2 regions of the Paenibacillus sp. FSL R7-0273 genome follow, and region 2 is predicted to be linked to the other one. Evidence: riboswitches for the same ligand, from Rfam matches in the RefSeq annotation. Region 2 holds a riboswitch; the other holds the start of a gene.
What was found. A riboswitch is a leader RNA that binds a small molecule or an ion and turns the genes downstream of it on or off. The one in region 2 is predicted to bind S-adenosylmethionine.

Region 1: linked by a shared signal. The riboswitch ahead of R70723_RS26185 (methionine ABC transporter ATP-binding protein) and the one ahead of metA (homoserine O-acetyltransferase MetA) in region 2 are both predicted to bind S-adenosylmethionine.

Annotation. Positions count from the first base shown of each region.
Region 1 covers NZ_CP009283.1:6,076,747-6,091,622, forward strand. Annotated here, with positions in the region: gene R70723_RS26125 (YheC/YheD family protein) at 1-180, opposite strand, end outside; gene R70723_RS26130 (DUF805 domain-containing protein) at 419-760, shown strand; gene R70723_RS26135 (hypothetical protein) at 862-1,071, shown strand; gene R70723_RS26140 (Gfo/Idh/MocA family protein) at 1,235-2,212, shown strand; gene R70723_RS26145 (hypothetical protein) at 2,229-2,678, opposite strand; gene R70723_RS26150 (HesB/IscA family protein) at 3,110-3,469, opposite strand; gene mqnE (aminofutalosine synthase MqnE) at 3,771-4,877, shown strand; gene R70723_RS26160 (NAD(P)/FAD-dependent oxidoreductase) at 4,947-6,008, shown strand; gene R70723_RS26165 (YuzB family protein) at 6,031-6,285, opposite strand; gene R70723_RS26170 (NifU family protein) at 6,368-6,616, shown strand; gene R70723_RS26175 (MetQ/NlpA family ABC transporter substrate-binding protein) at 6,808-7,686, opposite strand; gene R70723_RS26180 (methionine ABC transporter permease) at 7,741-8,409, opposite strand; gene R70723_RS26185 (methionine ABC transporter ATP-binding protein) at 8,409-9,425, opposite strand; SAM riboswitch class I at 9,525-9,667, opposite strand; gene R70723_RS26190 (Cthe_2314 family HEPN domain-containing protein) at 9,771-10,517, opposite strand; gene R70723_RS26195 (UbiD family decarboxylase) at 10,584-12,272, opposite strand; gene R70723_RS26200 (COX15/CtaA family protein) at 12,351-13,271, opposite strand; gene R70723_RS26205 (thioredoxin family protein) at 13,435-13,779, opposite strand; gene R70723_RS26210 (putative polysaccharide biosynthesis protein) at 13,891-14,876, opposite strand, start outside.
Region 2 covers NZ_CP009283.1:2,128,626-2,143,501, forward strand. Annotated here, with positions in the region: gene cobI (precorrin-2 C(20)-methyltransferase) at 1-476, shown strand, start outside; gene cobM (precorrin-4 C(11)-methyltransferase) at 473-1,276, shown strand; gene R70723_RS09075 (cobalt-precorrin 5A hydrolase) at 1,269-2,396, shown strand; gene R70723_RS09080 (cobyrinic acid a,c-diamide synthase CobB) at 2,380-3,855, shown strand; gene R70723_RS09085 (ROK family protein) at 3,980-4,861, shown strand; gene R70723_RS09090 (HRDC domain-containing protein) at 5,111-6,130, shown strand; gene corA (magnesium/cobalt transporter CorA) at 6,206-7,141, opposite strand; SAM riboswitch class I at 7,542-7,669, shown strand; gene metA (homoserine O-acetyltransferase MetA) at 7,779-8,696, shown strand; gene R70723_RS09105 (aminotransferase class I/II-fold pyridoxal phosphate-dependent enzyme) at 8,744-9,928, shown strand; gene mqnC (cyclic dehypoxanthinyl futalosine synthase) at 10,117-11,253, shown strand; gene R70723_RS09115 (bifunctional 2',3'-cyclic-nucleotide 2'-phosphodiesterase/3'-nucleotidase) at 11,733-14,876, shown strand, end outside.

The DNA of each region.
Region 1 (14,876 bases), 3.3 Mb from region 2:
TACACCATGTCCTCCACCGCCGACAATCGGTTTGATTACTACATTCCCGTATCTGCCCAGCATTGCTGACAGTCCGGCAGCGTTATATCCCTTCGTTCTCGGAATGTAACCGGCAACCCGTGAATCGCTGAGCAGCGCCTCGGTCTTCAGCCATTTGCTGGCCAGTTGTCTTCCCGCCATTGTCACCTCTCCTTTCGCAATCCCAGCCTACCCTATAGATTACTCAGAAAAGGAGCTGCCCTCCTGTATGATTGTCCGTGTAAAAGCCGCTCACAGCAAAAAAGGGCATATGGCTCCAGGCCTTATGTCCACGTGAATTTGTCCTGCCAGCAAATGATTGTACAAGATGACGCTGTACCGCATATAATTTTTGTAAAATACGGAAACAGAGCCGTATAAACAGGGAGGATCACTCTGCATGGAATGGTATCTGAATGCGATAAGAAACTATTTTAATTTCTCAGGAAGAGCTAGACGTATTGAATTCTGGATGTTTGCAGTAATTAACTTTCTAATCGGATTTCTGCTCGTGTTTATGGAGGCAGTTTTTGAACCAGCCCCTATAATTAGGTCGGTCTATTACTGGTTCATTCTAATCCCCTCCTGGGCTCTTCTGGTCCGCCGGCTGCATGATAGCGGAAGAACAGGCTTTTGGATTCTGCTTGCCCTGATCCCCTATCTCGGGTACCTGATCTTATTTATTTTCGCCTGCCTGGACAGCGAGGGCAATAACCGGTACGGCCCAAGTCAAAAGTACTGATATTTGTTATAAAAATCTTATAAACCCGCTCTATGCCAGCCTCCTCCCGCTGGAATTTCTTTGATGTTCAATGTATGATTACCGGGAGAGGGGGCTTTCTTATGGCTCAATTATTCGAGGTCTTGTACTGGTTCGCGATGATCGGCATGTCTGTCGTTCTGGCAGGTACTACTATCCTTGTCTGCGCACTCGGCTTCAGATTTATCCGCAGCCGCCGCCGGCTTCTCGGTGCAGGCTGCATTGCTTTTTCCCTCGCTGCTGCCGCCCTGATTGTCTTTATGATCAATTATAAATTCATCAGCCCTGCTTGAGCAGCTTGTTCAGGAACACTATATACTCTATGTAGAATCCTGCAGACGGCTTGTGCAAACAGACCGGCCGAACCGCTCAAAACTTTTTTTCTACTATTATAATACTCTATTTATACTACATATATGAGATAGCTGGCCTTGTTTGCCGGAAGGGGATATGTACATGGACAAAAAGATTAACTGGGGGATTATCGGCTGCGGTGATGTGACCGAGGTCAAGAGCGGACCTGCGCTGCAGAAGGCAGAAGGCTCACAGCTTGCCGCCGTCATGCGCCGTAACGCAGAGCTTGCAGCAGACTATGCCCGGCGGCACGGCGTACCGCGCTGGTATTCCGGCGCAGCCGAGCTTATCTCAGATCCCGGCGTAGATGCCGTGTATATAGCAACGCCGCCTTCTACGCATATGGAATACACCTTAGCCGCGACAAAGGCCGGCAAGCCTGTCTACGTCGAGAAGCCGATGGGCCTTAATACGGCAGAATGCGAGACTATGCTGGCTGCTTGTGAACAGGCTGGCGTTCCGCTGTATGTGGCTTATTATCGTAGGGCACTGCCCCGGTTCCGCAGGATTAAGGAATGGCTGGATGTGGGGGCCATTGGCGAGCCCCGGTTTGTACGCACCATGCATATGACCAAACCGCTCGAAGCTTCAGGCAGGAATAACTGGCGGGTGGATCCGGCTATTTCCGGCGGCGGCCTGTTTCTGGACGTGGGCAGCCATACACTGGATCTGCTGGATTTCCTGCTCGGTCCGGTTACAGATGCGGCTGGACATGCCTCTAATCTTGGAAGCTCTTATGCGCCTGAGGATACTGTCTCCGGGCGGTACCGGTTTGAATCCGGTATCCACGGGACGGGGATCTGGTGCTTCAATGCCTACACGAACGAGGATGTGACTGAGATTGTAGGCAGCCTGGGCAGCATCACCTTCTCAACCTTCGCGGACCGGCCGGTCATCCTGCGGACAGAGAACGGGGAGCAGCCGGAATTCATTCCCCACCCGGCGCATATCCAGCAGCCGCTAATCCAGTCCATTACCGATGAGCTGCTTGGACGCGGGACAGCCCTCAGCACGGGCCTGACTGCCATCCGTACCAGCCGCGTTATGGATGAGCTGGTGAAGAACTATAAGGGGCATTAATGCCCCTTCTTGATATTCAGCTTTTATTGTCATCTATACCCAGAAGGGCCTGCAGCTCCGCTTCCCTTTTTTTCAGATATAAATAATACTCCGCCCGCTCAAATATCTGCATATGATCAAATATAATCATATAGTGATATTTTTCATCGCCTGACTGCAGCAAATGTTCTATATATTCGATTGTCGCCTCAAAATAGCTCGTATCCACATTTTCCCCGTAATCCCTGATAGTCTGCCTAAATACCGTCAATTGCAGCGGGATATGGGAGATTATTTCTCTGTACAAGTCCGGATCTGCTTGCAGCTTCATTTCACTCCTGGCACGTAACAGCTCCCATTGTACCTTGAACCATTCATGATATGGATGAACCGCCGAATAGAGAGGCTCATAAAAAATCAAATCCCTCTGCAGCTCCAGCAGCTCTCTCCGGGCCTTTTTGCGCTTTATGTACCTGAATGTCAGCATCTTAGCATCCCCCTGAGTTATACAGTGGTTCACTTCCGCCGGATTACCCCTAACGGACCCAGATGATCTTATTCCTGGCAAAGCCGGATTATTATCAGACTATCGGACACCATCGACCTTATTTACTTAAAAATCGCCTCGGCCATGGTCATTATACATTAATAAGGGCACTACGGTCCGTTAGCCTAGTATAATGAGCCCTATACAGAAAATAACGCCGCTGTGGTCCGTTAGCAGCTGACCGTTTACACCCCGTCTCAGATAGAGACAGGGCGGATACACCCTCCCTGCACCACAATAACACTCAAGACGGGTGATCGGATTTCCTCCTGTAAACAAAAAACCTCCCGAAAGTGTATTCTGCTACACATTCCAAGAGGTCAGATTTTAGATTATAGTGTGTTAAAGTTCCTTGACTTCTTAAGCTTTGCTTAGCAAGGCTCAGCCGCCGGATTCCCTGCTTCTTCCTTCGTTCGGAACGAAGACCCGCAGCCGCAGGTAACTGTGGCGTTAGGATTGTGGATGGTGAACCCGCCGGTCATGCCGGATTCCTCGAAGTCGATCTCCAGGCCGTTCAGGTAACGAATGTCGTCCTTGCTGACCACTACCTTGAGCCCCTCAACATCCATGTAAACATCCTGCTCGGTCTCATTATCGTCAAATCCCATAGCATATGAGAAACCGCTGCAGCCGCCGGCAGTTACGCCAAGGCGAAGGAACATGTTAGGCACTTCCTGGTCAGCCAGCATTGTCTTGAGCTGTCCGGCCGCTGTATTACTGATTGTAATCATAGTCTAGCCTCCTAAAAGTTATATGATGTCATAAGCCTTCCGGCTAAAAGTTATACTCTATATAAAATTCAGTATACTCCACTCCGCTCCTACGCTCAAGTCATAACTCCCGCAGCCCCGGCGGCCAAACAGGAAAATGCTAACTTCCCAGGGCGGTTGCTCACCTTTGGAGAGAGGTTTATAATAGGTTAAGCGATGATCTGTAAAATTCGGAAATTTGTCACGGAGGCTGGTTGCCTCTTTCTTTATTTTTATTCATGGACCGCCGGTTCAGGAAGTCTAACCTTCAGGAGGAATTTGTATGTCTACACTTATAACCCCGCACACCGATGCCAGAATGGCGGACATTATTGAAAAAGTACGCGGCGGCGAACGATTGAATCTGGAAGACGGCGTTTATTTATATGAAAGCGATGACCTCTTGACGATCGGCCAGCTTGCTAATGAGGTCAATCTGCGCAAGAACGGGAAAAAGGTCTATTTTATCGAAAATATGAGCCTCTATTTCACCAATGTCTGCGAATCCCGGTGCGCCTTCTGCAATTTCCGCAAGGATGACGGCGAAGAGGGGGCTTACACCCTGTCAGGCCCTGAAATGGTGCAATATGTCGAACAGCATATCCACCCGGGAGTCCGCGAATTCCACATTGTCGGCGGCCATAATGATAAGGTGCCCTTCCAGTATTACGTTGATTCACTCAAGGCGCTGAATGAACGGTTCCCTGAGGTGACCCTTAAGGCTTATACGGCGGCAGAGATTGATTTCTTCACCCGTATCAGCGGACTCAGCATCCGCGAAGTGCTGGAGCAGCTGCGTGAAGCAGGACTGAAGTCGCTGACCGGCGGCGGAGCGGAGATTCTCTCCGACCAGTACCGCAAAAAAATGCGTGTCGATAAAGCGAACGTTGAAGAATACCTGGAGGTTCACCGCACCGCCCACAAGATGGGCATGAGAACCCACACAACAATGCTGTACGGCTCAATCGAATCGCGCGAGGACCGTATCCGCCATATGCTGCAAATCCGCGAGCTGCAGGACGAAACGAACGGCTTTATGGTGTTCATTCCGCTGTCCATGCAGCCTAAGAACCGCAATGCGGGCATTATGCGCCGCAACTCTGCCTATGAGGATCTCAAGACCATTGCTGTCAGCCGTCTGATGCTCGACAATTTCGATCACATCAAGGCTTACTTCATTAATATAGGCGTACAGCTGACCCAGGTTGCCATGAGCTTCGGCGCATCCGATGTACACGGTACCATCCTGAAGGAACGGATCAGCCATGCTGCCGGAGCATTAACACCGGAGGGCATGACACGAGAAGAGCTGATCTGGCTCGTCAAAGGCGCCGGACGTATTCCAGTCGAGCGGGATACCTTCTACAACGAAGTCAAGGTCTACGAATAGAATAGAAAAGCGTTACTGTGCCTGTTGCAATGCCATATTACAGCCATATGTGAAAGGAAGACTGGTCTCATGAGAACACTACTTGTCCTTGGCGGCGGCTACGGCGGCCTTGCCCTGATCCAGGAATTGCTCAATCACCATCTGCCCCACGATGTGGAAATTGTTTTGATTGACCGGATGCCTTATCAGGGAATCAAGACCGAATATTATGCGCTTGCCGCAGGTACTGTGAACGACTATCATCTGCGCATCCAGTTTCCCGTGCATCCCCGTTTGACCGTACGCTACGGCGAGGTAGGCTCGATTGATCTGGACAGCGGGCTTATTTTTCTTGAATCAGGTGAGCCGGTTCCTTATGATATTCTGGCTATAGCGCTTGGGTGTACAGATAACTATCACGGTATCGCGGGTGCTGAGCAGCATACCTGCAGTATTCAGAGCTTCTCGGCTACCAGAGAGACTTACCGCCGGCTCAATGACGTTAAGCCTTACGGATCAGTGAATATTGTAGGCGGAGGACTCAGCGGTGTGGAGATGGCTGCAGAGCTGCGCGAGAGCCGTCCCGACCTCAACATCCGGATCCTTGACCGCGGGGAGCGTGTCCTGTCCGCTTTTCCGGCCAAGCTGTCCCGGTATGTGGAGGAATGGTTCAGCGAGCATCAGGTCGAGACGCTGGGCCGCATCTCCGTGTCCCACGTTGAAAACGGTGCCGTCTTTAACGGCACCGAGGCGATCGCTGCAGATGTAACGGTATGGACAGCAGGTATACAGCCGGTCAAGGTAGTACAGCAGCTTGAGCTGCCCAAAGACCGCAGCGGCCGGCTTATAATCGGCCCTCACTCCGACATAGCCGATTATCCGGAGGTATATGTGATCGGCGACTGTGCCAGCCTGCCCTTTGCACCAAGCGCACAGGCGGCAGGCGCCCAAGGGGAGCAGGTAGCGTATATTCTCCGTTCCCTGTGGCGGGGTGAGACCCCGAGGCTTCATGCAATTAAGCTAAAGGGAACACTCGGTTCCCTGGGCAAAAATGCCGGGTTCGGCCTGATGGGCCGCCGCTCGGTAATGGGGCGTGTTCCCCGCCTGCTGAAGAGCGGAGTGCTCTGGATGTCCAAGCGGCATTTCGGCTGAGCTGAGTGCATCAAGTGGAGCGCTAGTCCAGATCAAGGCTGTCCCAGGCTTCCTGCTCCTTAATGGCAGCCTCTATGGCCTGCTCCAGCTCCTCCGGGGAATCCGCTTCAATGATCTCGCCGTCAACCATGGCGAACGGTCTCAGATAGCATTCCCCGCAGTTATTCAGACAGCCGTATTCTACAACATCATATTCGGGATTCTGTTCCAGCTTGTTCATAAGCGGTCCTGTCCCGTGCCCGATATTACTGGCACAAAATTCAATAATTGGCCTCATGTTGTTCTCCTTATTCTGTGCTAACCATTTTATTTTTTAACTTTTTGTACTATAATAAGTTTACGAAAGGAGTGATTGAGAAATGAGTGAGAATGTACAAAGCGCCACCATGTATGATGAGGTTCTGGAAGTACTCGATAAACTTCGTCCGTTCCTGCAGCGCGATGGCGGCGACGTGGAATTGATCGACGTTGAAGACGGCATCGTTAAGCTGAAGCTTATGGGCGCCTGCGGCAGCTGCCCGAGCTCCACGATCACGCTGAAAGCCGGGATCGAACGCGCCCTGATTGAAGAAGTAGAAGGCGTAGAAGAAGTTGTCCAAGTATTCTAATCCCATTTTATACCGTCCCGCTTCCTGAATAAGGGGGCGGGATTTTTTCTATTATAGAGGAATTCCTCCGGTGCCACAACCCGGGTGCTTTTGCCAGAAGCCTGAGCCAAAAAGAGGCTGCCCCGCAAGGTCATCAAATGACCTGTCCGGGACAGCCTCTTATACATTACGAAGCTGTGTAGATCAGCAGCTTAAAACGCAGGGATAATGGCACCTTCGTATTTCTCTTCGATGAATGCTTTAGCTTCTGCGGAGTTCAGGGCAGCAGCCAGCTTCTGGATTGCATCGGAATCCTTATTGTCAGGACGGGCTACCAGCAGGTTGGCGTAAGGGGAATCTGCACCCTCGATGAACAGGGCATCCTTCGTTGGAACCAGGCCGGCTTCAAGCGCAAAGTTAGTGTTGATCAGTGCAATGTCTACTTCATCCAGCTGGCGCGGCAGCATTGCTGCATCCAGTTCAATGATTTCCAGGTTCTTAGGGTTTTCAGTAATGTCTGCTTTGGTTGTAGTGATGTTAGTGTCATCCTTCAGCGTGATCAGGCCGTTCTTAGCCAGCAGGATCAGTGCGCGTCCGCCGTTGGTTGCATCGTTCGGGATTGCTACTTTTGCACCGTCAGCCAGTTCGTCAACGGATTTGATTTTTTTGGAATACGCGCCGAATGGCTCAACGTGAACTGCAGTTACAGATACAAGGTCCGAACCGTTCTTTGTATTCTGGTCATCAAGGTATGGCTTGTGCTGGAAGAAGTTCGCATCCAGTGCTTTCTCGGCCAGCTGTGTGTTAGGCAGGATGTAGTCAGTGAATTCTTTAACTTCCAGCTTGATGCCCTGTGCTTCAAGCAGCGGAGCAATAGCATTCAGAATTTCGGCATGCGGTACAGGAGAAGCACCGATAACAAGCGTTACCGGATCAGCGGCAGGCTCTGTAGTCGGCTCAGCGGAAGCATCAGCTGCCGGAGCGTTAGTTGCTGCAGAGTTCGCAGCGTTATTAGCAGTGTTATTGTTGCCGCAGGCTGCCAGCACCAATACCAGGGTCAAGCTAAAGAACGTCAGTAGTACTTTTTTCATCTGTAAATCCCCCTCTAAAATGTGTTTATGAATAAGGCTATATTTGGAAGTACCTTATTTCCGGGTAAAATATTGAACCAGCCTGTCACCGGCCATCTGGAGCAGCTGAACTAGTATAACCATCAGCACTACAGAGATAATCATGACTTCCTTCTCATAACGGTAATAACCGTAGCGGATCGCCAGGTCACCAAGACCGCCGCCGCCGATCATCCCCGACATTGCGGTATAGGAGACGAGGGTTACCAGAGTAATCGTCACTCCGGCAAGCAAGCCTGGACGGGCTTCCGGCAATAGCACCCGCATGACAATCTGGCCTGTAGAAGCCCCCATGCCCTGTGCCGCTTCGATAACCCCGCGGTCTACCTCACGCAGCGACGTCTCCACCAGTCTGGCAAAGAACGGGGCCGCACCGATAACCAGCGCCGGAATCGTTCCGAGCACCCCGATCGAAGTGCCCATAATCGTCTTGCTCAGCGGGATCAGGGCTACCATCAGAATCAGGAATGGAACAGAACGCAGGATATTTACAACCAGCGATAATACCGAGTAAATAACTCTGATAATAGGGTTATTTGATCTTCCCCATAAATATAACACAATTCCGAGTGGTAAACCAAGAATAATTGTGAAAATTCCGGAATACGCCAACATTTTTAATGTGGCGCCGGATGCATCCACCATTTCCTGCCAGTTAATATCATTAAAATTAAGACCGCCCATCAGGAAATCACCTCCACATCGAGTCCTTGTGCCGCCAGTTTAGTAAGCGTAGCATTAATTGCCCCCGGCTCGCCTTCAAACCGGACAATCAGCTGGCCATAAGGCACATCTTTGATGGTTGAGATCGTACCCTGCAGGATGGCAAAGCTGACGCCGGTTTCGCGTACAACCTCAGACAAGGTGGATTCATAGGTTTTTTGCCCCAGAAAGGTAATCTTAACCGCCTGTGCATTCTCTCTGCTGCCTGCTTCCAGAGCAGCTCTCAGCGGACCGTCCTGTTGGGCTTCACTGCGGATGAAATCCTTGGTCACCTCATGCTTGGGCTTCAGGAATACCTCAGCTACTTCCCCCTGCTCCACAATGCCGCCGCCGTGAATAACGGCTACCCGGTCGCAGATGCTCTGGATGACATGCATCTCATGGGTGATCAGTACAATCGTCAAATGGAATTTACGGTTAATATCCAGCAGCAGCCGCAGGATGGAATCGGTTGTCTGCGGGTCCAGCGCCGAGGTGGCCTCGTCACACAGCAGCACATCAGGATCGCTGGCAAGCGCACGGGCAACGCCGACACGCTGCTTTTGTCCGCCGGAGAGCTGGGCCGGATATTTGCCTGCATGGTTCTCCAGGCCGACCAGTACCAGCAGCTCCTTCACCTTTTGATCAATCTGTGCCTTGGGTGTGCCGGCGAGCCTCAGCGGGAACGCGATATTGTCATACACCGTAGCAGAGGACAGCAAATTGAAGTGCTGAAAGATCATGCCGATCTTGCGCCGTTTCTCCTGCAGCTGCCCCTTGCCGAGAGCGGTAAGCTCAACACCGTCTACCCATACCTCGCCGGAGGTCGGGCGCTCCAGCAGGTTGATACAGCGGATCAGCGTGCTTTTACCGGCACCGGAATGGCCGATTACCCCGAAGATTTCACCCTTTTTAATGGACAGATTCAAGCCCGAGAGCGCTGTTGCGGCTTTGCTGCCCTTTCCGTATACCTTGGTCAACTCTTTCAGCTCTATCAATTTCCGTCGTTCCCCCTTTATTCTGGTGCCATTTAAATCAAAAAGCCCCTTCCGATCATTGCAGATCGCAAGAGGCCCTGTGCGTTTAGTTACAATGCCATCTCATCTGCCAACGCCCGCATCCGTGCGGCATTGTAGGAATTAGCACCATGACATTTGCAGGCAGCGCAGAATTAAAGGGCTGTACACAAATCGGTTGCCGGGCTTCATCGGGCCTATCCCTCCGCCGCTCTCGATAAGAAAATATACAATTATTAAGCAATACTTGTCGCTAAATGTAAGAATATAATGCAAGCCTAAGTATAGTGAGTTTGTGCTTTTTTGTCAAAGGAAGATTTTGTCGCTTTAACGTGCTTCTGTCCCGGCGTGTTTATTAGCCATAGCCTTGTTTTTATGCCATTGCTCATTGCTGTAACGGAAGGCTGCGCATAAAGATTTACAGACCATTTCTACCCCCTGCTTCAGATCCTCCAGATGACTGTCGACATCCTCAAGCCTTATTTTGTCATGAAGGCCCTGATGCCTCTGCCACAGATCATCCTGCATTTCGGCGTTCATGTAATGAATCTCGGCGTTGCGGCGCTTCCGCAGATTGTGCAGCGGCTCCCGGTAGGAATTTTTGATGTTCTCCAACTCATCCGCCAGCGGACTATGCGTTTTAAGCAGCTGAAACTGCCTAAGCACCGTGAAATAGGAGAAGTGGGCCTTGTTCTGGCTTGTATTCAAGCCGTACAGGCTGTTCAGGACTGTTCCCAGCTTGTCCAGCAGTGAGAAGACACGGATAAAGCCGTTTTTATAAAAATAAACATAACGCGCGTAATCCCCCTGCTCCTCCACCGTCATGTCATCCATGTACCCGGCGACGACCTTTTTCCGGTAAAATGCTGCTGCGAAGCAGCTCTGCTCCAGCTCATCCAGCGAGGAAATCAGGCCGCGTGTCCAGATCTCCAGCTTGCGGTATTCATGGTCATGATCTTCATGGTCGTTCATTTCCCTGCGCAGCATGGACGCTACCCGTGCCATGTTGTCCATCGCTTCGGCCAGCACCCCGCTGTTGCTGCGCGGCGGCTCTCCCAGTAGTATCCGCAGCATGACTTGTCCTCCTTAAGGTTACGAAGAATGTATAATGCCGGCCTTTAATGAATGGTTAGCTAAGCTTTACTGCTGAAAATAACGGCTCCAGCTGCGGTCAACCAAATCCAGTGTACTGCTGCAGGGTGTCTGCTCCTCTTCATATCCAGGCTTCATGCGTGCATCGATGACAACCGGCAGTCTGTAGCTGATATGATGCTGCCGCAGCTCAGATGCGGCATAGATATCCCCGGCCGGATCAAACCGGGTAAATACTGTCCATAAAAAGGAGCTTTGGGTGCGTACTGCCTCAGCAGCATGATCCGTCACTATAACCAGCGGCCAGGCTGTTTGTTGTGCGCGAAGCGCAGCACTTAGCCGGACAGGAAGCTCCGGGTCCTCTTCATAGGATGCACCGGAAACGGTTAAGCATCCCCCGCAATAAGGAATGGCTTCCGTAATTCCTGGCAATTGTCCCTCTGTATAGATACGGGGAAGCTCCCGTATGGCGGGTCCTACTCCCATGATTACCGCCTGGCTGGTTGAACCAGGCTTGCGTTCATTCCCGTCCGGAGCTGCGCAGCTAAACACATGCAGGCCGGCAGCCGGATTAAAGCGTTCCAGAACATGCTCCAGAGTAGCCGGAAGATCGGCAAAGACTGCCGGGCCGCCCGTCAGCAGCAGCAGCCTGCTGCTGCACAGCTGGCGTTCACCAAGAATACGGAAGGCGGCAGCCAGCGCCTCCTGCGGGGAATTATCCTGCACAGCTGCTGCAGACAATCCTCCCGGGCCAGATTCGGAATACGTCCAGAAAGCGTCCACTGAGGGCATAGCCAGATGATGTACCGGAGAGAGGAGCTGCTGGAGGTAATTAACCAGGTAGAAGTTGTCTTCCTGCGGAGTAACAGCGATGGAAGCCGGATAAATCGCATCCTTGCGGTGCCAGATCCGCTGTACGTGCATAACCGGAGCCTGCTGCGGAGCCGATTGCGGCGGGACAAGACCCCGGAGCGCAAACTCCGCCTCCGCCGGAATGAGGTGGCCGCCCAGCGGATCGCTGACCATCGGCAGCTTGCTGCCGAGAATCAGCGAAGCAAGCACCAGACCCGGCAGCCTTACGCCGGGAGAGGCGCTGGCTGCTGCAATCAGCGCAGGCGGTCCGCCCATAAAGGCAGAGACCGGAAGGGCTTCACCGAGGGCAGCGGCCTCCTGCTGAAACAGGCCCGCTCCCTGGTTTCTTTGCCAGTCAGCTTCGGCTGTGCTGTGGTCGATGAAGCGGAGCCTGTGTAGGCCGAGACTGTGCTTCTGCGGCTTAGCCAGGCTCTCTGTATACACAAGCGGCAGCGTAATATAAGGGCCGCCCGCTTCCTGCCAGCTGGTGACACGCGGCAGCTCTTCAAGCGGAGCCTTTGTGCGGCAGACGCCAAGAACCGGCGCTTCCCCCTGCGGCACATGCTTTATGCCTGTCTTCAGCAGATTGTAGACCAGCGCCTTTTCCTTCCACATGTTCGGAAGCGAGGGCGGCAGCAGCGTTTCAGCGGCTCCGGCCACTGACTTCAGCAGCTGCTCCGGCCTGCTGCCAAACGCCCTGTCCACACGCCGGAAGGTCCCGAACAGATTGGTCACCACAGGGAACGGGGTTCCTTTTACATTTGTAAACAGCAGTGCCGGCCCTTCCTCCCGTAAGACACGCCGGTGAATCTCCGGGAGCTCCAGATAAGGGTCCACAGGAACCTCCACCACAGCCAGCTCTTTGTCCTTGCGGAGCTGCTCCATCCACTGGCGTAAATTTATGAATCCCACGTTTTGTTCCCCCTAACCCAAACAGATACTTATTTTCAACATATTCACTCTTTATTTCCCGCTTTGCTGCCACACCCGCACACTCATATAGCTCAGAACCCCGAATAATCCGGCAATCAGCACGATGTGGGAAAGCGCAGCAAATATGTACAATTTATCGTTATACAGCGTATGGACCACAGCCGCACCGCTGAACACCTGCAGCAGGCAGAGCGTAACCGCGGCTACTCCCAGCATCCGCAGCTCGGGCAGCTTCTTATATCTCCAGAATGCCAGGTGACCCAGTATGGCCGTCAAAAGAAACAGCAGCGCTGCCGCCACCCTGTGCATAAACACAATCCCCACACCGCCTGTAAGCTCAGGGAACCATTCCCCGTTACAGAGCGGCCAGCCGGAGCAGCCTCCCTGTGAATCCGTATGACTGACATAAGCGCCGATATACACAACGATATAAGAATATAACGCCGTTATCCAGGTTAAGTTGCGGAAGCCCCGGCTCACCGGGGGGCCGTCTGCCTCCTGCTGTCCCGCAGATTCATGCCATCTCCTGGTTCCAAGAGCAAGCATCAGGGAGCTGGCAAAAGCAATCAGGGAAAAGCCCATATGCAGCGCCATCACCGCCGCCGACTGCGAACGGATAACCGCAAGCGCTCCCATTCCTCCCTGCACGACAACGAATATAAGGGTTAAGAGTGCATAACCAAGCAGTTCCTTGCGCCGGCGCGCAAACCGCAGGAACAAAACCATGGAAGCCAGTGACAGCAGGCCGGCAAGGCCGCTGAACAAGCGGTGGGTGTATTCGATCATTGAGCCGAGTGTGTATGCCGGAATGAGCTTACCGTGGCAGAGCGGCCATTCATTGCCGCATTCCAGGCCGGAGCCTGTTTTGGTTACGACGGCGCCTCCGAACAAGGCGAGGAACATCATGAGGCAGGTTATGTAGCTGAGCCACTTCAAATGAGCTGTCGTCACTTTGATCACCCCATTGTACAAAGATGAATGGAAGGAGATATATGGACACGGCTTGCCTATGAACCCTTATGATTGTTTGAAAAAAGCACCGCTTTTGCTCTGTTCAAGGCGAAAGCGGTGCTTGTGCTTCAGGCTGTAGAAATTACATTACTTCTGGTAGTCATTACTTGCTGATGGTCAGATACACTTCCAGCGCCCGGTCCAGGAAATTCTCGATTTCCTCACGGGATTTGCGCAGCTTGTTGACGAAGCGGACAAGCTCACGTCCCTCGCTGTAGGCTACAAAGCTGGGAATACCAAGGATGTTCTGTTCCTGGCTGACGTCACCGACAGCATCAACATCCACCTCAACCAGAGTCAGGCGATCCGCGTATTTCTGCTCAACCTCAGGCATAAACGGATCTATATATTTACAGTCAGAGCACCAGTCTGCCTTAAATACGGCAACTGTTAAGCGCGGCGATTGAACCGCCACCTGAAAATCAGCAGCAGATGAAATTTTGTCCATGCAAAGGTCAATCCTTTCCTGGTTAAACTGTATGTGTTCCTTCTCTAAGTGAAGCAAATTGTGCTTAGGAAGTCAATTCAAAAGCATAAAATTAAGACAAACATCACAGCATTATTCGTGTGTACGCACTCTGGCAGGCTGGAGCTTCATCAGCGGGTTAAGCACCTTTTGCAGAACACGCGGGTATCCGGCAATCTCCTGACGGCTGAGCACACCAAGCACGATAAGCAGTACGAGATAAATAATGACTACAGCTCCGCCTACAACCAGGCAGGTTATGAGGAACGCGAGCCGGTCCGGCATCAGGCGGGTAAGCATAATGCCTGCTTCATTCAGCCCATAGCCGATTCCGCCGGAGGCCAGTACGGCAACAGCGAAGCCGCCCCAGCGCTTGCCCATAATGGTAAAGGACACGATCTTCTTAAGCATGCGCAGGTTGAGCAGCGTAATGACGATAAAGCAGAGTGCCGTAGCTCCGATAATCCCGTATATTCCAAATACTTTGCTAAGCAGGAAGCTTGCCGCCAGCTTGGTCAGGATGCCGGCAAACACATAGTACATGGAAATCCTTGATTTACCCATACCCAGCAGGATGGAGTTCGTTGTCATCATTGTAATCTGGAAAATCGTTCCGGCCGTCAGCATAGCGACTATTCCGCTGCCGTCCAGAGTAGTGAACAGCAGGCCGTTAATCGAATAAGCAGCGACCATCAGCGAGACTACAATCGGTGTTCCGGTCAGAATGGAGATCCGCATGGCCAGCGTGACCTGGCGCTGCAGATGCTGCTCATCCTTACGGGCGTAAGCGGCTGAAATAATCGGAATCAGTGAAGTGCTCAGCGCAATTGCCAGCACCGGAGGAATACCGGCAACACTGATCGCACGGCTGCCGTAAATCGCCAGGGCACCGGTGGCATCCTCTATTCCGATCTGTCCGCTGAGCAGCGGTACAATCAGTGAAGAATCGATAAAATTCACGACCGGCACAGTAATAGAAGACAATACAATCGGAATGGATAATTTGAAAATATCCTTATAAATACCGAGCAGCGGAAGTCTGGCCGCGCTTGAATCATATAATGCCGCCTTGTCTTCAG
Region 2 (14,876 bases):
GATGGCGCTGGACGGTGGAGCTGTGCTGGAATGAGCTGCGGCACGGCAATGATGTGGCTTTTGTAACGGAGGGCGACCCTAATCTCTACAGCACCTTCATCCATCTGGCCCGGCTTATGCAGGAGCTGCATCCCGGAGTGCGCATTGTGTCTGTGCCCGGAATCTCCTCAGTGCTTGGTGCTGCCGCTGCCCTTGAACAGCCGCTCGCCGACGGCGACCAGCGGGTGGGCATTATTCCGGCGACGGATGACCGCGAGGCGCTTAAGGAGGCACTGCTGCAGCATGATACGGTGGTATTTCTGAAGGTGGCCAAGGTGCTGGATACCGTGCTTGATGTGCTGGATGAGCTGGGTCTCAGCGGAAAAGCCTCTGTAGTGACCAAAGTAACCTCGCCGCATGAAAAGGTATGGCGGGATGCCCGCGAGCTGCGCGGCCGGGAGCTGGAATACCTGAGCTTAATGGTGGTGAGCAAATGAGCGGACTTCAGCTGGAGCCTAAGGTATACATTGTCGGTGCCGGGCCGGGCGACCCCGAGCTGATTACTGTCAAAGGCAGCCGGATTCTCCGCTCGGCGGATCTGGTTCTCTATGCGGATTCTCTGGTCAGCGAAGTGCTGGTGAGCAGTGCGAAGCCCGGCGCGGAGGTGGTGCAGAGCTCCGGACTTGATCTGGAGCAGCAGGTGGAGCTGATGGCCGGGGCTGTGAAGGAAGGCCGGAGCGTGGCGCGCGTGCACACCGGTGATCCGGCTATGTACGGCGCCATTCTGGAGCAGATGTCGCTGCTTAAGCTGTGCGGCATCCGCTATGAGATTATTCCCGGCGTCAGCTCCGTCTTTGCATCAGCGGCGGCGCTCGGGGCCGAGCTGACCGTGCCGGAGCTGACGCAGACGGTGATTCTGACCCGTGCCGGAGGACGTACGCCTGTGCCTGAGCGGGAGCAGCTCCGTACTCTGGCCGCTCACCATTGCACGGTGGCGCTGTTTCTCAGCGCGGCGCTGGCCGGGCATGCAGCCGGCGAATTTCTCGCTGCCGGCTGGAGCCCGGATACCCCTGTAGCCGTCGTCAAGCGGGCGACCTGGCCGGATCAGCAGATCGTGCGGACGACCGTGCAGCATCTGGAGCGGGACCTGCAGGAGGCCGGCATTACCATGCATGCCATGATTCTGGCCGGCTGGGCGCTTGACCCGGAGCTGGTGAACCGGGATGCCCACCGCTCGAAGCTGTATGACCGCGCCTTTACCCACGGCTTCCGGCAGGGGAGCAGCCAGGATGGCTAAGCGGTATGCGGCTGTAGCTATTACCCGTAACGGCATCGGGCTGGCGCTGAAGCTGGGCGGGCTGCTTGCGGATACCGAGGTCTATTGCTATGCCAAATACAGCGGAGAGCTGGAGGAGATTCCGGGGGAGCGGCGGATATTTGACGGTCCGGTGAAGGAGCTGCTGCCTGGTCTGTTCCGCCGGTACGAGGCGGTTATTCTGTTCTTCTCCCTCGGAGCTGCTGTCCGGCTGATGGCTCCGCTCCTGGAGAGCAAGCGGACCGACCCTGCCGTCCTTGTGATTGACGAGGGCGGGGAGCATGTTATCAGCGTGCTGTCCGGCCATCTGGGCGGGGCGAACCGGCTGACGCTGGAGATTGCCGGGCTGCTGCACAGCCATCCCGTCATTACGACGGCCTCCGATGTGCAGGGCGTGTTTGCGGCCGATCTGCTGGGCCGCGAATTCGGCTGGCGGCTGGAGGATTTCGCCCCGGTAAAGGGCGTAAGCGCCGCGCTGGTCAACGGCGAGCCGGTTGCTGTGCTGCAGGAAGCCGGAGAGTCCGGCTGGCTGCCTCCGGGAGCCGCACTGCCGGAGCATGTCAGGCGCTGCGGCGACATGGCAGAGCTTCTTCGGCTGCCTTTGCGCGCGGCGGTCATCATTACGGACCGGCTGCTGCAGCCCGCTGAAGCAGCAGCGCTCAGCGGGCTGCCGGCCGCAGTGTACCGGCCGCGCAGCCTGGTGCTTGGCCTCGGCTGCAACCGCGGGACAGCGGCCGCCGAGCTTGAAGCGGCCGTTCTGGAGACGCTGGAGGAGCTGCAGCTGTCGCCTTTAAGCGTCCGGGGTGCAGCTACCATTACGATCAAGGGCGATGAGGCCGGTCTGCTGGAGCTGTGCGGCAAATATGGCTGGGAGCTTGATCTCTATACAGTGGAGCAGCTGAATACAGTGCCGCTGGAGCAGCCTTCGGCGGTTGTGTTCAAGGCAACCGGGGCCTATGGCGTCTGCGAGCCTGCTGCCATCCTGTCTGCAGGCGGCGGGAAGCTGCTGCAGCCGAAGAAAAAGAGCGGCAATGTAACCATTGCCGTTGCCAGAGTGGCCTATGGCGGCAGGGAGGAGCAAGCAGATGAAAGAACGCAGTGAATTCACCGTTCAGGAGATAAGCCCCTGTGAACCGCAGTGCCGCCCGCGTCTGATTATCGCGGGAACAGGCAGCGGATCGGGCAAGACCACGGTGACGCTTGGGCTGATGCGGGCCTTTGCCCGGCGGGGCCTGAAGGTGCAAGGCTTCAAATGCGGCCCGGATTATATTGATCCGGCCTACCACGCTGCAGTAACCGGACGTCCTGCCCGTAATCTCGACTCGTGGATGACCCCCCGCTCCTATCTGCAGGAGTATTTTCTGCGTTCTTCCGCAGATGCAGAGCTATCCATAGCGGAAGGGGTCATGGGGCTGTACGACGGAAAAGAAGCGGCAGAGCTTACAGGCTCTACTGCCGAAATAGCGCTTCTCACCGCCAGCCCCGTGCTGCTGGTGGTGGATGTTCGCAGCATGGGCCGCAGCGCGGCTGCAGTCGTGCTCGGCTTCCGGCAGCTGGAGCCGCGGGTACAGATTGCAGCGGTCATCGTGAACCGCTGCGGCAGCCCCTCTCATTACCGGACCGTTAAGGCGGCCATAGAAGCCGCCTGCGGCATCCCGGTAATCGGCGGACTGATGCGTGATGCCGCACTGGACATCCCGGAGCGGCATCTGGGTCTGCTGCCCGCGCTGGAACGGGGCGAGCTGGAGCCGTTGTTCAGGCATGCCGCCGATATGCTGGAGGCAGGCGTGAATCTGGACCAGCTGCTGGAAATCGCGCAAGCTGCTCCTCCGCTGCAGTACATAGAGGCAGAAGGATCACCTTCTGTCCCGGCTGTTACAGTCCGGCAGGTTAACGGAGCTTCTCCCGTCATAGCGGTTGCCAAAGACGCAGCATTCAATTTCTATTATGCCGACAATCTGGAGCTGCTGGCGTGTGCCGGGGCCCGGCTGCTTGAATTCAGCCCGCTGTGCGGAGAGCCGGTACCGCCGGAGGCAGACGGTATCTATCTCGGCGGCGGCTTCCCCGAGGAGTTCGCTGCGGTCATCTCCGCGAATGCCGGATTCCTTGACGGCTTGAGAGCAGCCGCGGCACAGGGCATGCCGCTGTATGCGGAATGCGGCGGCTACATGGTGCTGGCCCGCTCCATCACCGACCGGGCTGGAGCCGAGCACCGGATGGCCGGTATTATCCCGGCTCATGCCGTTATGCAGCCGCGGCGGGCCGCGCTGGGCTATCGTGAGGTAACGGCGCTTCACGACTGCCTGCTGCTGAAGCAGGGTGAACAGCTGCGCGGCCATGAGTTTCATTATTCCGTGATGCATTATGATGCACTGGAACAGCAGCCGTATGCCTATGAGAGCAAGGGGCGCAGCGGCAGCCAGCCGGAGGGCTATCTCAAGGGAAATGTTATGGCCGCGTATGCCCATATTCATCTGGCATCTTATCCAGCGGCAGCAGAGCGGTTCATTACTGCCTGCCGCTCATTCCGGAGCCGGAAAGCAGAGGGCTTCAGCCTATAGAACGCTCAAACAGCAGGGGCATTATGTCCCTGCTCCGCTTATATGTCAACCGCTTGTCATATGGGCTGCAGGCACGTATAATCATCTTAAGAGAGCGTTTTATTTTAGAGGGGAGAATGCTGCTGTGAGAGTGCTTGGAGCAATTGAAGCCGGGGGAACAAAGTTTGTATGCGGAATCGGACATGAGGATGGGACGGTCACTGACCGGGTCAGCTTCCCGACAACAACCCCTGAGGAGACAATGGGACTGGTGCTGGATTATTTTTCAGGCAAGAACGTGGAAGCGCTCGGAATTGGCTCATTCGGACCGATTGACCCTATACCCGGCAGCCCTACCTACGGCCATATTACCACTACGCCTAAGCCTCACTGGGGAGGCTATAATCTGGTGGGTGCGGTGGCAGAGCATTTCAATGTGCCTATCGGCTTCGATACCGATGTGAACGGGGCTGCTCTAGGCGAGTATACCTGGGGGGCTGCGCAGGGTCTGGACAGCTGCCTGTATATTACTGTAGGCACTGGTATCGGTGCGGGTGCTGTTGTCGGCGGACAGCTGATTCACGGCCTGTCCCATCCGGAAATGGGACATATTCTGGTTCCCCGCCATCCTGAGGATACCTACAGCGGCTTCTGCCCGTACCATGGGGATTGCCTAGAAGGCCTGGCGGCCGGACCAGCCATCGGCAGCCGCTGGGGCAGACCTGCCGGCGAGCTGGCTGCCGATCATCCGGCCTGGGCGATGGAAGCCCACTATCTGGCCCATGCACTGATGAATTATGTGCTGGTGCTGTCGCCGCAGAAGATCGTGATGGGCGGCGGCGTCATGAAGCAGAGCCAATTATTCCCGCTGATTCATGCTAAGCTGCAGGAGCTGCTTGGCGGATATGTCCAGCATCCTGCACTGAATCAGGAGATCGGCAGCTACATCGTGCCGCCGCAGCTGGGCGACAATGCCGGTCTGGCCGGAGCGCTCGGCCTGGCTAAACTGGCGCTTGCCGGAGCCTGATTCAAAAAGGGATTGACTGTACGGAAATATATGGTATTGTAGTTTCTAACAGCATAGCATTTATGAGGAAGCACCTCTTTCACGATTTTCGTGGGAGAGGTGCTTTTTTTTGCGTAAAGATAAGAAAGGATAGGTTTCATCAATCCTTTATCCTTATCTTTCTCGCAGAACCGGATACCGTCCTGTTTAGGACGGCGCAGCCGGTTCTACTTGTGTGCCTGCTGTAAGATGACGAAAGTAGGGATTCATATGCAGATTGTATTTTTAAACAGGCTGTCCAGAATATCGGGAGCAGATCAGGAGGCCTATGCCCAGCTCTGGATCGGTGAAGAGGAGGGCGTCTGGCAGATCGGCTGGCGGGACTTTTCCGGCACCAGTGAGACCGATGAGCATATCTGGTATGAAGGCGGCTCGTGGAATGAAATGCTCTGCGTCTACAGGCATGAGCTGGCAGTGAAGATGGGCGACGGCTACCGGCCGCTGATTGACGGCGCGTTTCATGAAGAAGAGACGCTTGCCCAGCGCAGCCGGGAGCAGCTTAAGCTGCAGTATTACAGCGAGCGGCACGGAAATGAAGCCGTTTATGAAGCGTTGTGCGCCTGGCGCAGGGGCAAGGCCTCCAGTGAACGGAAGGCACCGTATATTCTCGCCAGCAACCGCCTGCTGCGGATGCTCAGCACCTTTCTGCCGCGCACGGAAGAGGAGCTGCTGCAGATTCCGGGCGTCGGAGAAGGCAAGGCTTCGCAGTATGGCGGCGACTGGCTGGGCATTACCGCCGATATTCCGCGGGAGCACAGCTATCCGCTGAACTGGGTGAATGAGGCTGTAGAGGAGGAGGCCTTCTCTTCCTGGCTTTACAAGCAGAAGGAGCTCAAATACAAGAAGCAGCTTGAACGGCTGCGGCTGCGGCGGATTCTGCTGCAGGGAATTGAGAACGGGCTTGGCATGGAGCAGCTGCAGGCTGCCGGCGGAATCAGCCGGCGTGAGGTGCTGGAGGCGGTCGAAGAGCTGGAGAAGGAGGGCTACTCCGTAGAGAAGCTGATTGAGCATGAACTGAAGGAGGTTACAGCGGAAGAGCAAGCCGCCATCTGGACAGCGTATGAGCTGATGGGGGATTCCTTTCTGAAGCCTGCATTGTATAAGGCCTACGGGGACAGCTTTTCTCCGGCAGAGGGGCTGGACCTCTATTATGAGCGTCTGCGGCTGATCCGCATCCGTTACCGGCGGGCCCAGCAGCTGCAGGCTGCAGGAGAAGTCGCAAGCTATTAGAAATAGCAAAGGCGAAGGTTCCCCATACTTTGCAGTAGCGGTAGCCTTCGCCTTAGCGTATTCGTCCGTTATCGTTCATAGCCAATCCTTTTTGCGGAAAATCACGAGCATTCCGCAGCCGAGCGTAACCATCACGGCAATTACGCCATAGTAGCCGTATTCCGAATGGGTTTCTGGTATATTGTCAAAGTTCATCCCGTAAATACCGGTAATCACGGTCAGCGGCATGAATATCGTTGTAATGGCGGTAAACACCCTCATAATTTCATTGGCGCGGTTAGCGATACTCGACTGGTAAGCTTCACGCAAGTTGCCCATGAGGTCGCGGTAGGTTTCAAAGGTTTCAGAGATCTTGACCGCATTTTCATAAATATCGCTGAAATACTTCTGTAATTGGTCATCGATCAGACGCAGGTCCTTTTTGTTCAGGGTGTTGATAACTTCCTTTTGCGGTCCAAGCATCTTCTTCAGCCACAAGATTTCACTGCGCAGACCGATGATCTCACTCAGGTGCGATTTCTTGGTGTGCATCAGAATATCTTCCTCAAGCTTCTCAATCCGCGCTTCAATCCGGTCACCGACAGAGAAGTAGTTGTCTACAACGATGTCAATCAGATGGTAAAGGAAGCGGTCAGGCCCGCTGACCTCCTGCTCCCACAGGATGGGCTTAAGGACACGCAGCTCATGAATTTTCTGTTTGGTGACAGTTATAATGTAATGTCTGCCCAGGAATACGTTAAGCGCCCGGAGGAAAATTTCCTCATCATCAAACCGGATGCTGTTAACTACAATAAAATAATGGCTCTCATAAATTTCGATCTTCGGCCGCTGCTCCTCTTCGCTGAGGCAGTCCTCCACGGCAAGATCATGCAGATTGAACAGGGGCTGGAGCAGCTCCAGGTCCTCATCATCAGCATCGATCCAGTAAAACCCTTCTGCGGGCGGGGTCAGTGTTGCTTCAATGTCATCAATCGGGGTAAAAACCCCAGCGTTCACCAGCCGGATTTTCATCTGATTCACTCCTTATGTCCCCGGTCTTCTCCAGGGGTATGCTAATTAAAGCACACGGAAAAAATCAGCTTGGCCGGCAGTACAATCCGTGCTTAAGGCCGGGATGACGTTTCGAGGGCATGAAGAAGTGGTGCTCCCGCCGCCGGCAAGCTGATGTTAATCCTGTGTGGTTGCTCACTTTGCACGCATAACTGCGTACCCGGGTCGCCTTCCATTCTTCTCTCACCTCTGCTCCTCGTCAATTGTGCCTTTTGAAACACTTGTCTAGTATAACGCCGGGGTATGCCTCTTTCAAGCAAAATTCTTTTCATTTCAAGGGCTCTTCAGCATTGTATGGACTTGACGAAAAGCAGGTTCATGATTTAAAGTGAATTTTAAGAAAAAAATTGAATACAGCTAAATCTTATCAAGAGCAGGTGGAGGGACTGGCCCGATGAAACCCGGCAACCGGCGTGTAAACGCACGGTGCTAATTCTTGCGGAAGCTAACAGGGGATACATACCCGTTGTTGGTTCTGGCAGATGAGAGAGGCGCATATGACTGAACCCTATATGACCTTTCTCATGCGAGAAAGGTCATTTTTGCATGGAAATCAGTTCAAGCTCGGTACTAATTCGATTAAGGAGTGGACACAGCAATGCCAATCAAAATTCCCGACAGTTTACCGGCCAAAGAAATATTATCCGGAGAAAATATCTTTGTAATGGATGAGAGCCAGGCCTTTCATCAGGACATCCGTCCGCTCAGGATCGCAATCCTGAATCTGATGCCGACGAAGGAAACAACCGAAACGCAGCTGCTGCGTCTGATCGGAAACTCTCCGCTGCAGGTCGATGTAGTCCTGCTTCACCCGAGCTCCCATACCTCCAAGAATACTTCTGCGGAGCACCTGAAGAGCTTTTATACAACCTTTGATGAGATCAGCCACCGCCGGTTCGACGGCCTGATTGTGACCGGAGCTCCGGTTGAGCAGCTGGAGTTCGAGGATGTGAACTACTGGGAAGAGCTGCAGAAGATTTTTGAATGGAGCAAGCACAACGTTACATCGACTATGCATATCTGTTGGGCGGCCCAGGCCGGCCTGTATCACCACTTCGGCGTTCAGAAGGTCAGCCTTGCCGAAAAATGCTTTGGAGTGTTCCCGCACACGGTGAGCCATAATAATGTTAAGCTACTGCGCGGCTTTGATGAAGTGTTCCATGTTCCGCATTCCCGCCATACCGATGTATCGCGTGAGGATATTGAGGCTAATCCGGAGCTGCAGATTCTGGCTGAATCAGAGGAAGCCGGGGTATATCTCGTGGCAACCCATGACGGCAAACAGATTTTTGTAACCGGGCATTCCGAATATGACCCGTTCTCGCTAAAATGGGAATATGACCGTGACATCGCGAAGGGTATGGAAGTCGCTTTACCGAAGCATTATTATCCTAAGGATGATCCGCAGCGTACACCGCCGGCCGTATGGCGCGCCCATGCTAACTTATTGTTCGCCAATTGGCTCAATTACTATGTATACCAGGAGACACCCTACGACATTGGCCCTATTATTTAATAAATAGAAGCAACTCTACAATTAACACCACATTAGGAGGCGTACCGATGGACGAGAAACTCAGGATTGAAAGCAGACTTGCGCAAATAGGCTCACAGGAAGATCCCGCAACCGGGGCAGTTAATTATCCGATTTATAATGCAACGGCATTCCGCCACCCGCAGCTTGGACAAAGCACCGGCTTTGACTATATCCGCACCAAAAACCCGACCCGTTCTGTGCTGGAGACGGCTGCGGCTGAGCTGGAGTCCGGCGATGCGGGCTTTGCCTGCAGCTCCGGCATGGCGGCCCTGACCACTGTGTTCGCTTTGTTCGGACAAGGTGATCACCTGGTTGTTTCTCTTGACCTGTATGGCGGAACCTACCGTCTGCTGGAACGGATTCTGTCCAAGTACGGCATTACAGCCTCCTATGTGGATACCAATGACCTTGACGGACTGGAAGCGGCCCGCCGTCCGGAGACGAAGGCCGTCTTTATCGAGACGCCGACCAATCCGCTGATGATGATTACGGATATTGAGGCCGTGTGTACATGGGCCCGCGGTAACGGGCTGCTGACCATCGTTGATAATACGCTGCTTACCCCGTTCTTTCAGCGCCCGCTTGAACTTGGCGCAGACGTTATCGTCCACAGTGCCACCAAGTATTTGGGGGGACACAATGATGTGCTTGCAGGCCTGATTGTAACTAAGGGAGCGGAGCTGTCTGCGGAAATGGCGGTTCTGCACAATTCCCTCGGCGCCGTGCTTGCGCCTAATGACAGCTATCAGCTGATGAAGGGCATGAAGACGCTGGCACTGCGCATGGAACGTCATGAGAGCAACGCCCTGGCCCTTGCCCGTTATCTGCTGGAGCATCCGGCTGTTGCTGAAGTATTCCATCCGGGGCTGCCGGATCATCCGGGTTATGAAATTCAGAACCGCCAGTCCTCAGGCAACACCGGGATCTTCTCCTTTAAGGTAAAAGATGCCCGTTACGTCGAGCCGCTGCTCCGTCATATCCGGCTGATCGCCTTTGCCGAAAGCCTGGGTGGTGTTGAATCCCTGATGACCTATCCTGCCGTGCAGACCCATGCCGATATTCCGGTGGAAATCCGTGATGCTGTAGGGGTAGATGACCGGCTGCTGCGCTTCTCTGTTGGTATCGAGCATGCGGACGACCTGATTGCAGATCTGGGCCAGGCGCTGGAAGCAGCCCGCGTGGAGCTGGAGCAGGCTGTATCCGCTGAATAAATATACAGTAGAGACGGTGGCGCTGCTGATGCGCCGCTGTCTTTTTTTTGCCGCCGTCCGGATGGCCGAAATCAAATATTTCTCAACCCGCCGGGATTATGTTAGGATGGAAGGACGAATGCTTTTATATGTTTATTTTTAAAATTTAATCAACCATAATATATGGAACCTGAAGGAGGCTGCGAACGGTGAGTGCGATAGATCTTATTCTGGATAAGACGCTGAAAGGCGAACGCCTCGGGCTGGAAGATACAATCCGGCTGTTCGAGAGCAACGAAATTGAAAAAATGGGCGCGGCCGCAGATGTGATTATGAAGCGCTGGCATCCCGATCCGCTGGCTACCTTTGTCATTGGACGCAATATCAACTATACCAACGTATGTGATGTGTACTGCCGCTTTTGCGCATTCTACCGCAGACCGGGATCAGAGGAAGGGTACGTGCTCCCGGATGAAACCATCTATCAGAAGATCGCCGAGACAATTGCTGTAAACGGTACGGAAATTCTGATGCAGGGCGGAACCAACCCGAATCTGCCGTTCAGCTACTATACGGATATTCTCCGCGGAATCAAACAGCGTTTCCCGGATATCACCATGCACTCCTTCTCCCCGGCGGAGATTATGAAGATGGTCGAAGTTTCCGGCCTGCCGCTGGAGCAGGTAATGCGCGAGATTCATGCGGCCGGCCTGGATTCCCTTCCCGGCGGGGGAGCAGAGATTCTGGATGACCGCACCCGACGCAAGATCAGCCGGCTTAAGGGCTCATGGCGGGAGTGGATGGATGTCATGCAGACCGCACACCGGATCGGTATGAACACTACAGCTACCATGGTTATCGGACTCGGGGAGAGTATGGAGGAGCGTGCGCTGCATCTGCTGCGGGTACGTGAAGCACAGGATGAATGTATTGCTAATAAATACGATTCCGAAGGCTTCCTGGCCTTCATCTCCTGGACCTTCCAGCCGGACAACACGAACCTTAAGCTGGACCGGCAGACTCCGGAGGAGTACCTGAAGACGGTAGCAATCAGCCGGCTGGTGCTTGATAACATCAAGAACTTCCAGTCCTCATGGGTCACAATGGGTCCTGAGGTAGGCAAGCTGTCCCTGCAGTACGGCTGTAACGACTTCGGCAGCACGATGATTGAGGAGAACGTTGTCTCTTCAGCCGGTGCGACTTACAAGGTTAACATTGAGTCGATTACCCAGCTGATCCGTGAAGCAGGCAAGATCCCGGCACAGCGCAACACGCGTTATGACATTCTGCGTACCTTTGAGGACGCGAATACGAAGATTGACAATGATTTTGTAATGCAGAACTAATCATTAATTATTAAATTCAGGATGTAACCAATCCCCGTTAAGCAGCGGCAGCGCTGTCTGGCGGGGATTCTTTTCTGTATGAATGCTTTACAAAGAGAGCGGTGAGAAGCCAAGGTCATGTCAGTATTTCTTCCTGTTTTTCGTCTGTGATGGAATGAGTACTCATGAATTATTTTGAATAAAAATAGAATTATGTAGTTTAACGTAGTGCACATTAGAGGCGGACACGGAAAGTACCGGATTTTTTAATATGTTACGTCATCGTGTTTCTAAAACTGACATGGATTTATGTTAATTAATGTATTGTTTTTAATATTTTAGATTTAAAATTTGGAACATTGACCAAATTTACACTGGAATATAAGTTATTTTGCACAACTATTAACTCTATATGTGGTTACTTGCTAGATTCATATAATAGCTTGTGATACAATCGTCCTCGGTCACAAAAAGAGAGAAACTGGGAGGATTAATCACTTATGGGAGAAAGACGATGGAACAAGCCAGTAGCATCATTTCTGGCAACCACAGTTCTGACTGCACAGGTTTTTGGGGGTGTGCTGGCAGGTTCAGTTATTGCAGCTGATACGGCAGAGGCCGCTCCGGCAGCCGGAGTGACAGTAGATCTGCGTCTGATGAGCACCACCGACGTGCACACCAACGTCTATGGCTGGGATTATTACAAGGATTCCGGATCATCGACTGTGGGCATCAACAAAACATCAACCTTGGTTAATGAAGCCAGAAAGCAGAATGGAAACAATCTTTTGCTTGATAATGGTGATTTGATTCAGGGTACCCCGCTTGGCACGTACATGGCAATTGAAAGTGACCTTGAGATTAATGACGAGCGGATTCATCCTCTCATTGCTGCTATGAATGTGATGCGATACGATGCGGCGACCTTTGGTAATCATGAGTTTAACTACGGTTTGGACTACCTCGAGCGCACTATTAACGGCAGTGCCACACACAAAACAGATACTGATGCAGATTTCAAGTATGTCAATGCAAATATTTATAACATTGATGGCTCCAATAAATACAAACCTTACGTAATTATTGATAAAGAAGTTGAAGGATCTGACGGAGAAACTCATATCGTCAAGGTCGGATTGATTGGTCTCGTTACACCACAGATTATGGAGTGGGATAAGGCTAAGCTCGACGGAAAAGTGAAGGTTGAGGATATCAGCGAAACTGCTGCAAAATTTGTTCCTATGATGCAAGATGAAGGTGCGGATGTCATTGTAGCTATGGCTCACACCGGGTTTGATGCTTCGGCTGCATCATCTGATCCGGGTGCAGAAAACGACATTAACCAACTGAGTAAAGTGCAAGGCATCGACGCCATCACATTCTCTCATACACATAAAGTTTTCCCGACTGTAAAAGAAAGTGACCTGGATGCTTCCTTCAAGGATCCCACCACTAAACTTCCGTATAATACAGCCGACATTAAAATTGACAACACCAAAGGTCAGATTAACGGTACTCCGGCTGTACAAGCTGGTTACGGCGGCGGATACCTTGGTCTAATTGATCTTAAAATTGTACACAGTGCTGACGGCTGGGCAGTTGATAAGGCGAGCTCTGTATCCTCCACGCGTTCAATTGCTGGTGTTGCTGCAGACCCGGCAATTGACGCTGTTACTTCAGCAGACCATGAAGCAACTAAAGTTTACGTAAATCAGCCGCTTGGAAAAACAACTGCTCCAATGAACAGCTTCTTCGCCATGGTGCAGGATGATCCTACTGTCCAGATCGTAACTTATGCGCAGCAGCGTTATGTGTCTGATTTGATCCATTCTGATACAAATTTAGCTAAGTACAGAAATACCCCGATTCTTAGTGTTGGTGCTCCTTTCAAGGCCGGACGCAACGGCCCGTCAGAATACACTGAAATTAAAGCGGGGAATCTAACAATTGCCAGCGCCAGTGACCTGTACCTGTACGACAACACGCTGAAGGCAATTGTTGTTGACGGTGAGACTGTGAAGAACTGGATTGAGATGAGCGCAGGTGCGTTCAACCGGATTAAACCGGGGATCTCAACCGCCCAGCCTTTGCTAAATCCCCAGTTCCAGGTGTTTAACTTTGACGTCATTGACGGTGTCCAGTACACCATCGATGTAACCAAAAATGCTAAATATAAGCCAGACGGTACTGTTAATGATGCAGCGTCCAGCCGTGTAACCAGCATTACTTACGGTGGTACGGAAATTCTGCCGGAGCAGGAATTTATCGTTGTTACCAACAACTACCGTGCAAGCGGCGGCGGTAACTTCCCTGGCGTTAAGGGCTCCACAATGATTATCGATTCCCAGATGGAGAACCGTCAGGTGCTGATGGATTACATCAGTGAAGCGGGAACGGTTGATCCTACAGCAGACGGTAACTGGTCCATTGCTCCAATCAAGGGGAATGTAAATGTAACCTTCACTTCTTCTCCTAATGCGGCAGCGGTATTGCCGGGCAACATGAAGGATACAGGAGTTAAAGATTCCAAGGGCTTCTCTGTTTACAGTATGGATCTGAAGGCAGTAACGCCAAAGCCTACTGCGGATGTTGAAGTTCACCTGATCGGAATCAACGACTTCCACGGCCAGCTGGATACTACCTCTGTAGTAAGCGGCAAAAATGCAGGTACTGCTGCTGTTCTCGCAACGTATCTGAAGCAGGCGCGTGCCAAATACGAACATTCCCTGCTCTTCCATAACGGTGACTCTGTGGGTGCATCCGCTCCGGTATCCTCACTCGAACGTGATGAGCCGACCCATGAATGGATGAACCTGATGAAATTCGATGTCGGAACACTGGGCAACCATGAATTTGACCAGGGCGTTGCGGCACTCAAAACACAAATTTTCGGCGGTGTTGATCCTAAGAATACCAGTGTAAATCATGCCGGTGCTGATTTTGATTACATCAACGCCAACGTGGTTGACAGTGTGTACAAGAATCCGATCATCAACCCTTATGTAATTAAAGAAGTAGGCGGCGTAAAAATCGGATTTATCGGTGTGGTAACAAAAGCGACGCCTGACAAGGTAGCTCCATCCGGTCTTGTCGGTGTGCAGTTCCTGACTGCTGCTGAAGAAGTAGCGGCTATCGAGAAGTATGCCAAAGAGCTTCAAGATAAAGGCGTAGAAACAATCATCGTGCTGGCTCATGACCCTGCAACTACAAAGGGAGATGCGGCAAGCGGTTTTGTAACAACGGGTGAAGCTGCTGATCTGGCAAAAGCTCTGCCTGCGAACTCGCCGGTTGACGTTATCGTGGCCGGAGACAATCACGGCTATGCTAATGATATCGTAAACGGTAAGCTGGTTGTTCAGGCTTACTCCTACGGAACAGCGTTCGAGGATATCAAGCTCGTTATCGACCACACAACAGGTGATGTGAAATCGATGTCTGCAACGGTAACCTCCACCTTCCAGGACGGCGTAACACCAGACCCTGAAACAGTAGCTCTGGTAAATAAATATCTGGCTAAGCACCCTGAATTGACTCAGCCTGTAGGTACAACTGACGGTACAATTACCCGTACAGATGTCTACAACAATGAAGCTCCGCTGGGCAACCTGATTGCGGATGCTATGCGTGCGGCTGATTTCGGTGAC